DNA from 3 places in the Thalassotalea ganghwensis genome. Region 3 is predicted to be linked to each of the others. Evidence: predicted binding sites of a transcription regulator. Region 3 holds the regulator's gene; each other region holds the start of a gene.
What was found. Region 3 encodes sigma-54, which starts transcription at its own class of promoters, with help from an activator protein. Its sites were predicted from a motif close to GTTGGCACGNNNNTNGNNT; they were not measured.
Positions count from the first base shown of each region.

Region 1: ACSLUH_RS16860 (FimV/HubP family polar landmark protein) is a predicted target of sigma-54. The motif match lies at 1,398-1,416, and genes of this name have one in related genera.
Region 2: ACSLUH_RS04380 (kinase) is a predicted target of sigma-54. The motif match lies at 1,486-1,504, and genes of this name have one in related genera.

Region 1 is NZ_JBQRUM010000020.1:33,163-36,450, forward strand. It holds gene ACSLUH_RS16860 (FimV/HubP family polar landmark protein) at 1-1,333, opposite strand, end outside; gene ACSLUH_RS16865 (aspartate-semialdehyde dehydrogenase) at 1,712-2,731, opposite strand; gene ACSLUH_RS16870 (4-phosphoerythronate dehydrogenase) at 2,744-3,288, opposite strand, start outside.
Region 2 is NZ_JBQRUM010000003.1:183,363-186,650, forward strand. It holds gene ACSLUH_RS04370 (sensor histidine kinase) at 1-599, shown strand, start outside; gene ACSLUH_RS04375 (LytR/AlgR family response regulator transcription factor) at 584-1,300, shown strand; gene ACSLUH_RS04380 (kinase) at 1,538-2,425, shown strand; gene ACSLUH_RS04385 (HAD-IIB family hydrolase) at 2,425-3,270, shown strand; gene ACSLUH_RS04390 (glycosyltransferase family protein) at 3,263-3,288, shown strand, end outside.
Region 3 is NZ_JBQRUM010000030.1:11,766-15,053, forward strand. It holds gene lptA (lipopolysaccharide transport periplasmic protein LptA) at 1-170, shown strand, start outside; gene lptB (LPS export ABC transporter ATP-binding protein) at 174-905, shown strand; gene ACSLUH_RS18730 (RNA polymerase factor sigma-54) at 965-2,464, shown strand; gene hpf (ribosome hibernation promoting factor) at 2,493-2,780, shown strand; gene ptsN (PTS IIA-like nitrogen regulatory protein PtsN) at 2,810-3,262, shown strand.

The DNA.
Region 1 (3,288 bases), on a different contig from region 3:
TTGTGTCACTATCCGGCTTTTTTTTGTTATCCTCAGCATCATCACCTAAATCTGATAACAATGAATCTAAATCATCTTGATCAAGCTGTCCGCCTTCTAATGGCTCACTATCGCTATCTAGCGATATTTCTTCTAAATCATCGAGATCATCTAAGTCATCAAGATCATCTAAATCTCCTAGATCATCATCTAAATGAATAACGTCATCTTCAAGTAATTCGGAGCTTAGCGAATCAAGATCATCGCTGAACAAATCACTGTCATTGTCTTCATCATTTTCTGATAGATCAATGGCAAGCTCATCATCAAGTGATAACTCATCATCAAGCGACAATTCATCATCGAGTGATAATTCATCGTCTAATGACAACGAAGCATTTTCAGGAACTTTTACTTCAACATCAGCTTCTTCTGATTCTTTTACCGATTTACTCGCTGATTGTTCTGATTTCGTATCACTTGTTTTGCGTCGCGCTAAAAACCAATAACCTAAGCCTCCGACCAGAGATAGTGGTAACAGGATCATCAACGCTAAAAAGGTGTTGCTAGCTAAAAAGCTCTGATTTTCTAATTCAGCTTTTTGCTTTTCTAATAACAGTCGCTGCTCTTCAGCCTCAGCTTTCTCCAATAATGCTTGCAACATTTCATTGGCATTATTCATTTGAACTTCAACTTCTTTGCCTTTTGCCACTTCATCCTTCATCGTGGTTAATTGATCATCAAAGTTGTTGAGTTTCTCTCTTAATTCTTGGTTTTCCCTCAAGATAGCTTGCAGGCCGTCAATTGAATCAAGAACATCGTTTTGAATCGTTTCTAGCTTTTTACTTTGGCCACTGCCAAACTCTTTGAGCTGTTCATTAATTTCACTTTTCGCAGCTTCTAAATCTTTCTTATTAACAACAAGTTGCTCAGGTTTTGGTTTTTTAACCACCTTACCTGTCGTCTTATCTAGACTTTCATCATGTTCTTGCGCCTGTTTTTTGGCATAAAGCGGATCAATTCTGCCGATCTCGACAATAGACGGCAATAACAACATCTCCCCATCTATCATCAAATTAATATTGTTATCTTTAAAAGCATGCGGGTTTTTAATAAATATTGCCTGCATGACCTGATAAACCGTAAATTTCGGATCTGGCCGATTGGTTATCGCAATATTCCACAGGGTATCTTTTGAAGTAATAGGACCGTATTCACCAAAGGCATAAGCATCACTGCTTTGCGCACCGCGAATTTGTACTCCACTGTCTTGAAACGCAATAGTTGATGCGCTGAATACGCTAATGCTGATAAATAGCACCTGCCACAGGCACAGGTATAACAGTCGTTGCATTAATATTTCCCAAACATAATCGTTTCATTGCCAATTATTTGGCAACACTTACCAAAGGTATTTGAAGCAATCTTTATTCCAACTATCACTATCATACCAATTCTATCGAGAATGTCTTTCAAAAAAAGTGACTATAACCATAGTGGTCTAGTTGACCTTTCATATTGACTTTAGCTTCCGATAAAATGAATTTTCAACAAGTACCAAACGTGTAGCATCGCAAGACGGTAATATTTCCTAAAGGGATATCGCACTATAAAATACCGTTCATGCTCCAATGCCAAGGTACTAGGCCATTAAACAAAAAACCTGTCGTCATTATAACGACAGGTTTTAAAATTTCTTTAATATTTCTGAGTGTTAGCTAAAAAATAAGCGTTAAGATAAGTGCTCAGAAATAAGTAATTCAGCGATTTGGATACTATTAGTCGCTGCGCCTTTACGAACATTATCAGCAACAATCCACATATTAATGCCGTTGTTATGGCTAACATCTTCACGAATACGGCCAACAAACGTAGCATCAACACCACTTGCTTCACCAATTTGAGTTGGAAAATCTTCGTCTTTTTCACAAACTTCAACACCTGGGGCTTGCTTCAATAACGCTTTGACTTCTTCTGCTGAAATAGGTTGTGCTGTCTCTATATGAACGGCTTCTCCATGCCCGAAAAATACAGGGACACGAACAGCGGTAGGATTAACACGAATAGTGTCATCACCCAATATTTTTTGAGTTTCCCAAACCATTTTCATTTCTTCTTTGGTATAGCCATTATCAAGAAATACATCGATCTGCGGAATAACATTAAACGCTATTTGACGAGAAAAAGCTTTAGGCTCTATCGGTTTACCACTGAGTAAATCCGCACATTGCTTGGCTAATTCATCCATTGCTTCTTTACCTGCGCCTGACACTGACTGATACGTACAGACGTTAATACGTTCAATACCTACAGCATCATGAATAGGCTTAAGCGCTACCAACATTTGAATGGTAGAACAGTTAGGGTTAGCAATTATGTTGCGGTTACGATAGTCAGCCAACGCGTGTGGATTTACTTCTGGAACCACTAAAGGAATGTCTTCTTCGTAGCGAAAATGTGACGTATTGTCGATAACAATACAGCCCGCATCAGCAGCGATCGGAGCAAATTTTGCTGATGTTTCACCACCAGCCGAGAAAAAGCCGATTTGCGCTAAGCTAAAATCAAAGGTATCAGCATCGATAACTTCGATACTTTCACCATTAAATTCAATTACTTCGCCAGCTGAACGCGCACTTGCTAAAGGGTATAATTTATTAATTGGAAAGTCTCTCTGTTCTAGAATTTCCATGATGGTTTTACCAACCAAACCTGTTGCCCCTAGTACGCAAACATCAAATTTTTGTGCCATGCTCCTCTCTCTTTACTCTTCACTATACTTTGTTTGAAATCCAAGGTGATGCCAAACATCACTTTGCGCTTTTAATGTCATGTTAACGGTCACTGCGGAGAACTCTCTACGAGCGGGATAAGTCTTCCGAATGTGATCAAAACCATGACGCTCTATCTGTTGTCTAAAAATACCATCATCGCGGCGGACATCGTAAACTAATTTTACTAATTGGTTTAGTAAAATATCATTAAATTGCTGATTAATTGTCACCAATGGAATGGTGGCAGGCATTAAAAAATCAGCCAATGATTTCGACACTGTTTTACCTAACTGTTGGCATAATGCCTGATACAACATTTCTGTGCCACGAGCTTTTCCTTCTAAGCTATAACCAGCTATATGGGCAGTGGTTATATCACAGTAAGGAATCAGTTGTTGGCAAATATCTGGTTCACCCTCCCAAACATCTAATACCACTTTTAGAGAATGACCAGAACGCTTTAATGCTAAAAGGGCCTGATTATCAACAACCTCTCCTCGACAAGCATTAATTAAAATTTGTTGCTCAGAAAGCC
Region 2 (3,288 bases), on a different contig from region 3:
TAAATGAGCAACTTGCCACGAGTCAAATGGACTTATTGCTGAACCAATTAAATCCACACTTTATGTTTAATGCTATTAATAATATTCGCGCGTTAATTTTGGAAGACACTGAAAAAGCGCGAGAAAGTTTAGCGCAGTTATCCGATGTCTTGAGAGTTACATTGCAAGCTAAACAAGATAAGCTTTGGCCTCTTGCTCAAGAAATAGAGCTAACAAAAAGTTTTATAACTCTCAATGAGTTGCAGTTTGAAGATCGGCTAACCGTTCAATGGGATATACGAGGAAATATCGATTCATGGCAGGTGCCCACGCTTTCGTTGCAGCTATTGGTTGAAAATGCTATCAAGCATGGTATTGCGAAAAAGGTAAAGGGTGGTGAAATAATCATTAGTATTAGTGCATTCGATACATTGGTTATTGAAGTGACTAATCCAGGAAATATAGAAGTCCATGATAATAGTTTGGGGCTAGGTATTGTTAATATCCAGCAGCGCCTTCAATATTTATTTGGAGAGTTTGGCACCTGCTCATTACAACAAGAGGGAAAACTCGTTAAAGCTCAGATAAAATTGGATGAAAATTTATGTTCCGCGCCATGATCGTTGAAGATTCGAGATTAGCTAGAGTCGAATTAAAATCACAATTAACGCACATAGAAAATATTAATGTGGTTGCTGAGGCTAACAGTCTATCAGAAGCTCGCCAGTATCTGAATGACAGTAAAATTGATGTGATATTTTTAGATGTAGATTTGCCTGATGGCAATGGCTTTGATTTGCTAACCGAGTTAATGCCAGCACCCAACGTTATTTTTACCACCGCCTTTGAACAATATGCGCTCGACGCTTTTGATAACAATGCTGTTGATTATTTACTAAAGCCGATAACACAAAAAAGGTTAGTTAAAGCATGCCAGCGATTAGTTGAAGTCACCAACAAGCAACCTCCCAAAGAAGAAGCTAAAATGCTGTTAGAGCAACGATTCTTTGTTAAAGACGGGCAGAATTGTTATTTAATACCATTAGAAAATGTCGAGCAATTTGAAGCCATGGGTAACTACACCAAAGTGCATTTTGACAGAAAATCTCCAATGATTCATCGAACACTGGCACAAATTGAAAAACGCCTGCCTCAAGCACACTTTTTTCGTGCAAGTCGCAGCAGTATCGTACAGTTGGATAAAGTCGTTGCGGTCCAAGCGTGTAGTTCAGGTGGTTTAGAACTGACGATGACGAGCGGTGCTATTGTCGAAGTTTCTCGTCGTCAAACAAGCCAATTTAAAAACCTCTTTTCACTTTAAAAACATTTTCAGCGGCATTTCATCCGTTTCTGGTCAGTCATTCATTGCCAATCTGCACTATCATGGTGTTTCGCTCCATTAATGCACGATTTTTGTGCAAAGCAATGTCGAGTCTCTAAAAGGAACCAACATAAATTAGACGACTAACTCGTTGATATGTTGTTTTATTTTAGAATTTCTGCTTTGCTGGCATAAGAGTTGATTGCTTCACTATTATGAATTGGTAAGGAAAACACTATGTTGACAGCGTTTATGAATAAGCATCGGTTACCAGATAGTTTTGCGAAATTAGCAACACAATGCTATCAGCCAGAAGCAGAGCGCATTTACCAGCTAGCTCAACAGGCTAGAAGAGCCCCTTTTTTTGTAGGTATCAATGGCTGTCAAGGTAGTGGTAAGTCAACTTGTGCACAGTTTTTAGCCGATTATCTATCTGAGCGCTACCACCTAACTGTGTTGTCGATGTCTTTAGATGATTTTTATTTTGATCGCCAGCAACGTCAGCACTTAGCAGAAACAGTGCATCCTTTGCTGATTACTCGCGGCGTACCCGGTACTCACAATACCACTCAATTAAGCGATGTTTTAACGAAGCTTTCTCAACATGAAAGTAACCTGAAGATCCCAGGGTTTGATAAAGCCACTGATAACCCTAAATCCCAAGAGCAGTGGTGCCATATTGATTACCCTGTCGATATGGTTTTAGTTGAAGGTTGGTGTTGGGGAGTACCGGCACAAACTGAAAAACAAATGCGAGAACCAGTCAATCCACTTGAAGCGACTTATGATGCTGACGGTGTATGGCGTCGTTATGTGAATACCAGTTTAGAGCGTGATTATCAGCCATTGTATTCGATGATGGATTATTGGTTAGTGTTACAGGCACCCAGCTTTGACGTTGTCTATCAATGGCGGGCTGAACAAGAATCCAAGCTTTCACAAGATACTGAGTGCTCAAATGACAAAAATAGGTTGATGAATGATCAGCAACTTGCTCATTTTATCCAACATTTCCAGCGATTAACCGAACATGGCTTTCGAACACTCCCAACTATCGCTGATAGTTGCTTATATTTAGATGCGCAGCGAGAAGTAATCGCTCAGCAAAGTAAGGGGTTAAGTTAATGAAAGAGCACGTTGTTATTTTTACTGACTTAGATGGTACGTTGCTTGACCATTATAGCTATCGAATGGATGAAGCACGTTCAACGTTAGATGCGCTGGCAGTCGCGAATATTCCGCTGATAGTAAATACCAGTAAAACAAAAGCCGAACTCGACGATATTGTCGGTCAGTTACCGATAAATGCGCCTTTTATCGTAGAAAATGGCGCCGCTATTTATATTCCAAAGCAAACTTTTCCATTTCAACCATCAGAAACCATTGCTGATGGTGACTACTGGATTAAGTCTTTTAGCCAACCGAGAGGTCATTGGTTAAATTTACTCGAGCACTTTTGCCAGTCGTATACTCATCACTACACTGGCTTTTCACAATTAACAGTATCACAACTAAGTGAGCTGACCGACTTAACGGCTGTACAGGCAAGTAAGGCTAAGCAACGGGATTATAGTGAGCCACTATATTGGCAGGGTGATCGCCAATCGCAAAATGAATTTATTGAATACTTAACAGAGTTGGGTGCTTGCGCGGTTAAAGGAGGACGTTTCCTTCATGTGAGTGGTTATTGTGATAAAGGTCAGGCGATGATTTGGCTGGCGCAGCAATATCGCGAGCTATACCAACAAAGTGATGTTATTACCATTGCGCTAGGAGATGGTGAAAACGATGTTTCGATGCTCGAAGCTGCCAGTATCGCTGTGCAAGTTCGCTCTCCTGTTCATGATTTTCCTCGACTAACGCGTTATAAGGCGACTTTACAAACGCAATGTTGTGGCCCAAAGGGCTGGGCTGAAGCGTTAACTCAATTACTTCCTTCACAATTATCTACAGAGGTGCAATATGGCTGATTTCTATCAAAATGGTTT
Region 3 (3,288 bases):
CAGAAAATATCGTCGTGATTTCAGGTGATGCTGAATTAAGACAGGAAGGTAGTAAAGTCAGCGGCAGTATTATCACCTACAACTTTGTCACTGAACAGGTTAGTGCTGACAGTGAAGCGAATGATCGCGTTAAAACCGTATTACAACCCAAAGAACTTGATAAAAAATAGCCTATGGACAACGCAATTCTCTGTGCAAAAAATTTAGCAAAATCATACAAGGGACGTCGAGTTGTTAAAGACGTTAGCTTGATGGTTAAAGAAGGGCAAATTGTCGGTCTACTTGGCCCTAACGGTGCTGGTAAAACCACCTCATTCTATATGATTGTTGGCTTAGTACCCCACGATGATGGCACAATTGAGCTCAACCAGCATGATATCTCCCTGCTTCCAATGCATGAACGTGCTCGTCAAGGAATTGGGTATCTGCCTCAAGAAGCTTCTATTTTTAGAAAGCTCAGTGTCACTGATAATATTATGGCGATTCTACAAACTCGCAAAGATATTTCCGACATTGAACGTCAAGATAAGCTTGAGCATTTATTAGAAGAGTTTAATATTGGTCATATTAAAGATAATTTAGGGATGAGCTTATCTGGTGGTGAGCGGCGCCGTGTTGAAATTGCTCGGGCGCTAGCTGCAGACCCTAAATTTATCTTGTTAGATGAACCGTTTGCTGGTGTTGACCCAATTTCTGTAGGTGATATAAAAAAAATTATTCTACACTTAAAGCAACGAGGAATTGGTATTTTAATCACAGACCATAATGTACGAGAAACGTTAGATGTTTGTGAACATGCCTATATCGTGAGTCATGGTGAGTTAATTGCGGAAGGAAATTCTCAAGAAATTCTTGCTAATCAGATAGTAAGAGATGTATATCTTGGTGAACAATTTACGTTATAGTATCTATTAACCAGAGTAAAATGAACGTCAATAATAATTATAGGAACCGAAGGAAGTAAATGCGCCCTAGTTTACAGCTCCGTATTGGACAACAATTGACAATGACTCCGCAGTTGCAGCAAGCAATTAAGCTGTTGCAGTTGTCAACATTAGACCTTCAACAAGAAATTCAAGAGGCCTTAGAAAGTAATCCGCTTTTAGAAATTGATGAATCAAATAATAACAATCAAGAGAACGAAAAAGATCACCTAGAAGAAGGTTTTTCAGCGACAAGTTCAGAATCCAAAACTAGCGATGGTAGTGAAGACTCTTCGCCAACCATCGATGAAATTTCAACCACTGAAGCGATGGATAAAACCGATATCCCGGAAGAGCTTAATATCGATACCACATGGGATGAAAGCTTCAGTGCTGGCGTATCAAGCAGTGGTATAGGCAGTGTGAGTGAAGATTACACTTATCAAGGCGAAACCATAGACTCGATTCAAGATCATTTACGCTGGCAAATGGACTTAACCCCTTTTACTGAAACCGATCGCGCCATTGCAACCGCAATAATCGATGCCATTGATGATGCTGGTTATTTAACGGTTAGCGCAGAAGATATTTTAGAGAGTATTGGTATAGATGATGTTGAGCTTGACGAAGTTGAGGCGGTACTAAAACGCATCAATATGTTTGATCCCGTAGGTGTCGGTGCGCGCAGTATAGCCGAATGTTTATTAATTCAATTAAATCAGTTTGACGCACAAACGCCTTGGCTAAAAGAAAGTAAAATAGTCGTTAAAGATTATATCGATTTACTGGGTAATCGTGATTATCGTCAACTAATGCGTAAAACCCGTTTAAAAGAAGATCAACTAAGAGAAGTCATTCGTCTCATTCAATCGCTTGATCCACGACCGGGAGACTCGGTAATAAAAAGTGATGATCAATACGTCATTCCCGATGTATCGGTTGAAAAAAAGAATGGCCGTTGGGTCGTTGAACTTAATCCAGATACCGCACCTAAACTTTCCGTAAATCAACATTATGCTTCTATGGCTCGCTCGATGAAGTCTTCAGCCGACAGTCAATTTATTCGTTCCAATCTGCAAGAAGCAAAGTGGTTTATAAAAAGTTTAGAAAGTCGAAACGAAACTCTTTTAAAAGTGTCTAATTGCATAGTTCAACGACAACAGGGCTTTTTTGAACACGGCCCAGAGGCTATGCGCCCTATGGTTTTAAATGATATCGCTGAAGCGGTCGACATGCATGAATCAACAATTTCTCGTGTAACCACGCAAAAATACATGCATACACCACGCGGTATATTTGAATTAAAATTCTTCTTCTCAAGTCATGTTAGTACTGAAAATGGTGGAGAATGTTCATCAACGGCTATTCGAGCTTTAATTAAAAAGCTGGTCGCTGCTGAATTACCTTCTAAGCCACTCAGTGATAGCAAAATGGCTGAATTATTGGCGGAGCAAGGTATTAATGTCGCACGCAGAACCATTGCAAAATATCGCGAATCATTATCTATCCCTCCGTCAAATCAACGTAAAAGTTTGCTTTAAGTAAACATAACAATAAGGATTTAAGCCCATGCAAATTAATCTTTCTGGTCACCATGTTGAAATTACAGATTCTTTAAGAGATAGCGTTAATACTAAATTCGCAAAACTAGAGCGACATTTTGACCATATCAACAACGTTTATGTGGTACTAACTGTTGAAAAAATTAACCAAATTGCAGAAGCAACCGTCCACTTAAATGGCACCGAAGTGCATGCAAAAGCCGAAAATGGTGATATGTATGCTTCAATTGACAGCTTAGTCGACAAACTTGATCGTCAAATATTAAAATACAAAGGCAAAATTAACCAACATTAACGCTATTAAGTTAGCCGCGTACCCGCATTATGAAGTTACTTGAAATGCTATCGCTGGACTGCACACTATGTGCAGTCCACGCTTCTAGCAAAAAGAAGATTTTAGAACTACTCAGTGAAAAAGCCTCTGAACATCTCAAACAATTTTCCACTTATGATTTATTGGCAAGTTTAATTGCTCGAGAGAAAATGGGCTCAACTGGCATCGGTGGAGGTATCGCAATTCCGCACGGTCGCCTAACAGATACAGAGCAAGCGATCGTTGTCTTAGCAACCAGTGAACAGCCGATTGACTTTGACGCTATTGATAATCGCCCCGTAGACATCTTTGTCGCATTATTTGTTCCCGAACAAGAGTGCCAAGCACATCTAAGTACGCTACAAAGTATTGCTCAACTTTTTAGTGATAAACAATTCTGCAAAGAATTAAGAAAAAGTACAACATCTGAAGAAATGTTTGCACTTATTCAGCAAGCCAGCTAAGTTAGGCAAATAAACCATGTTACTAT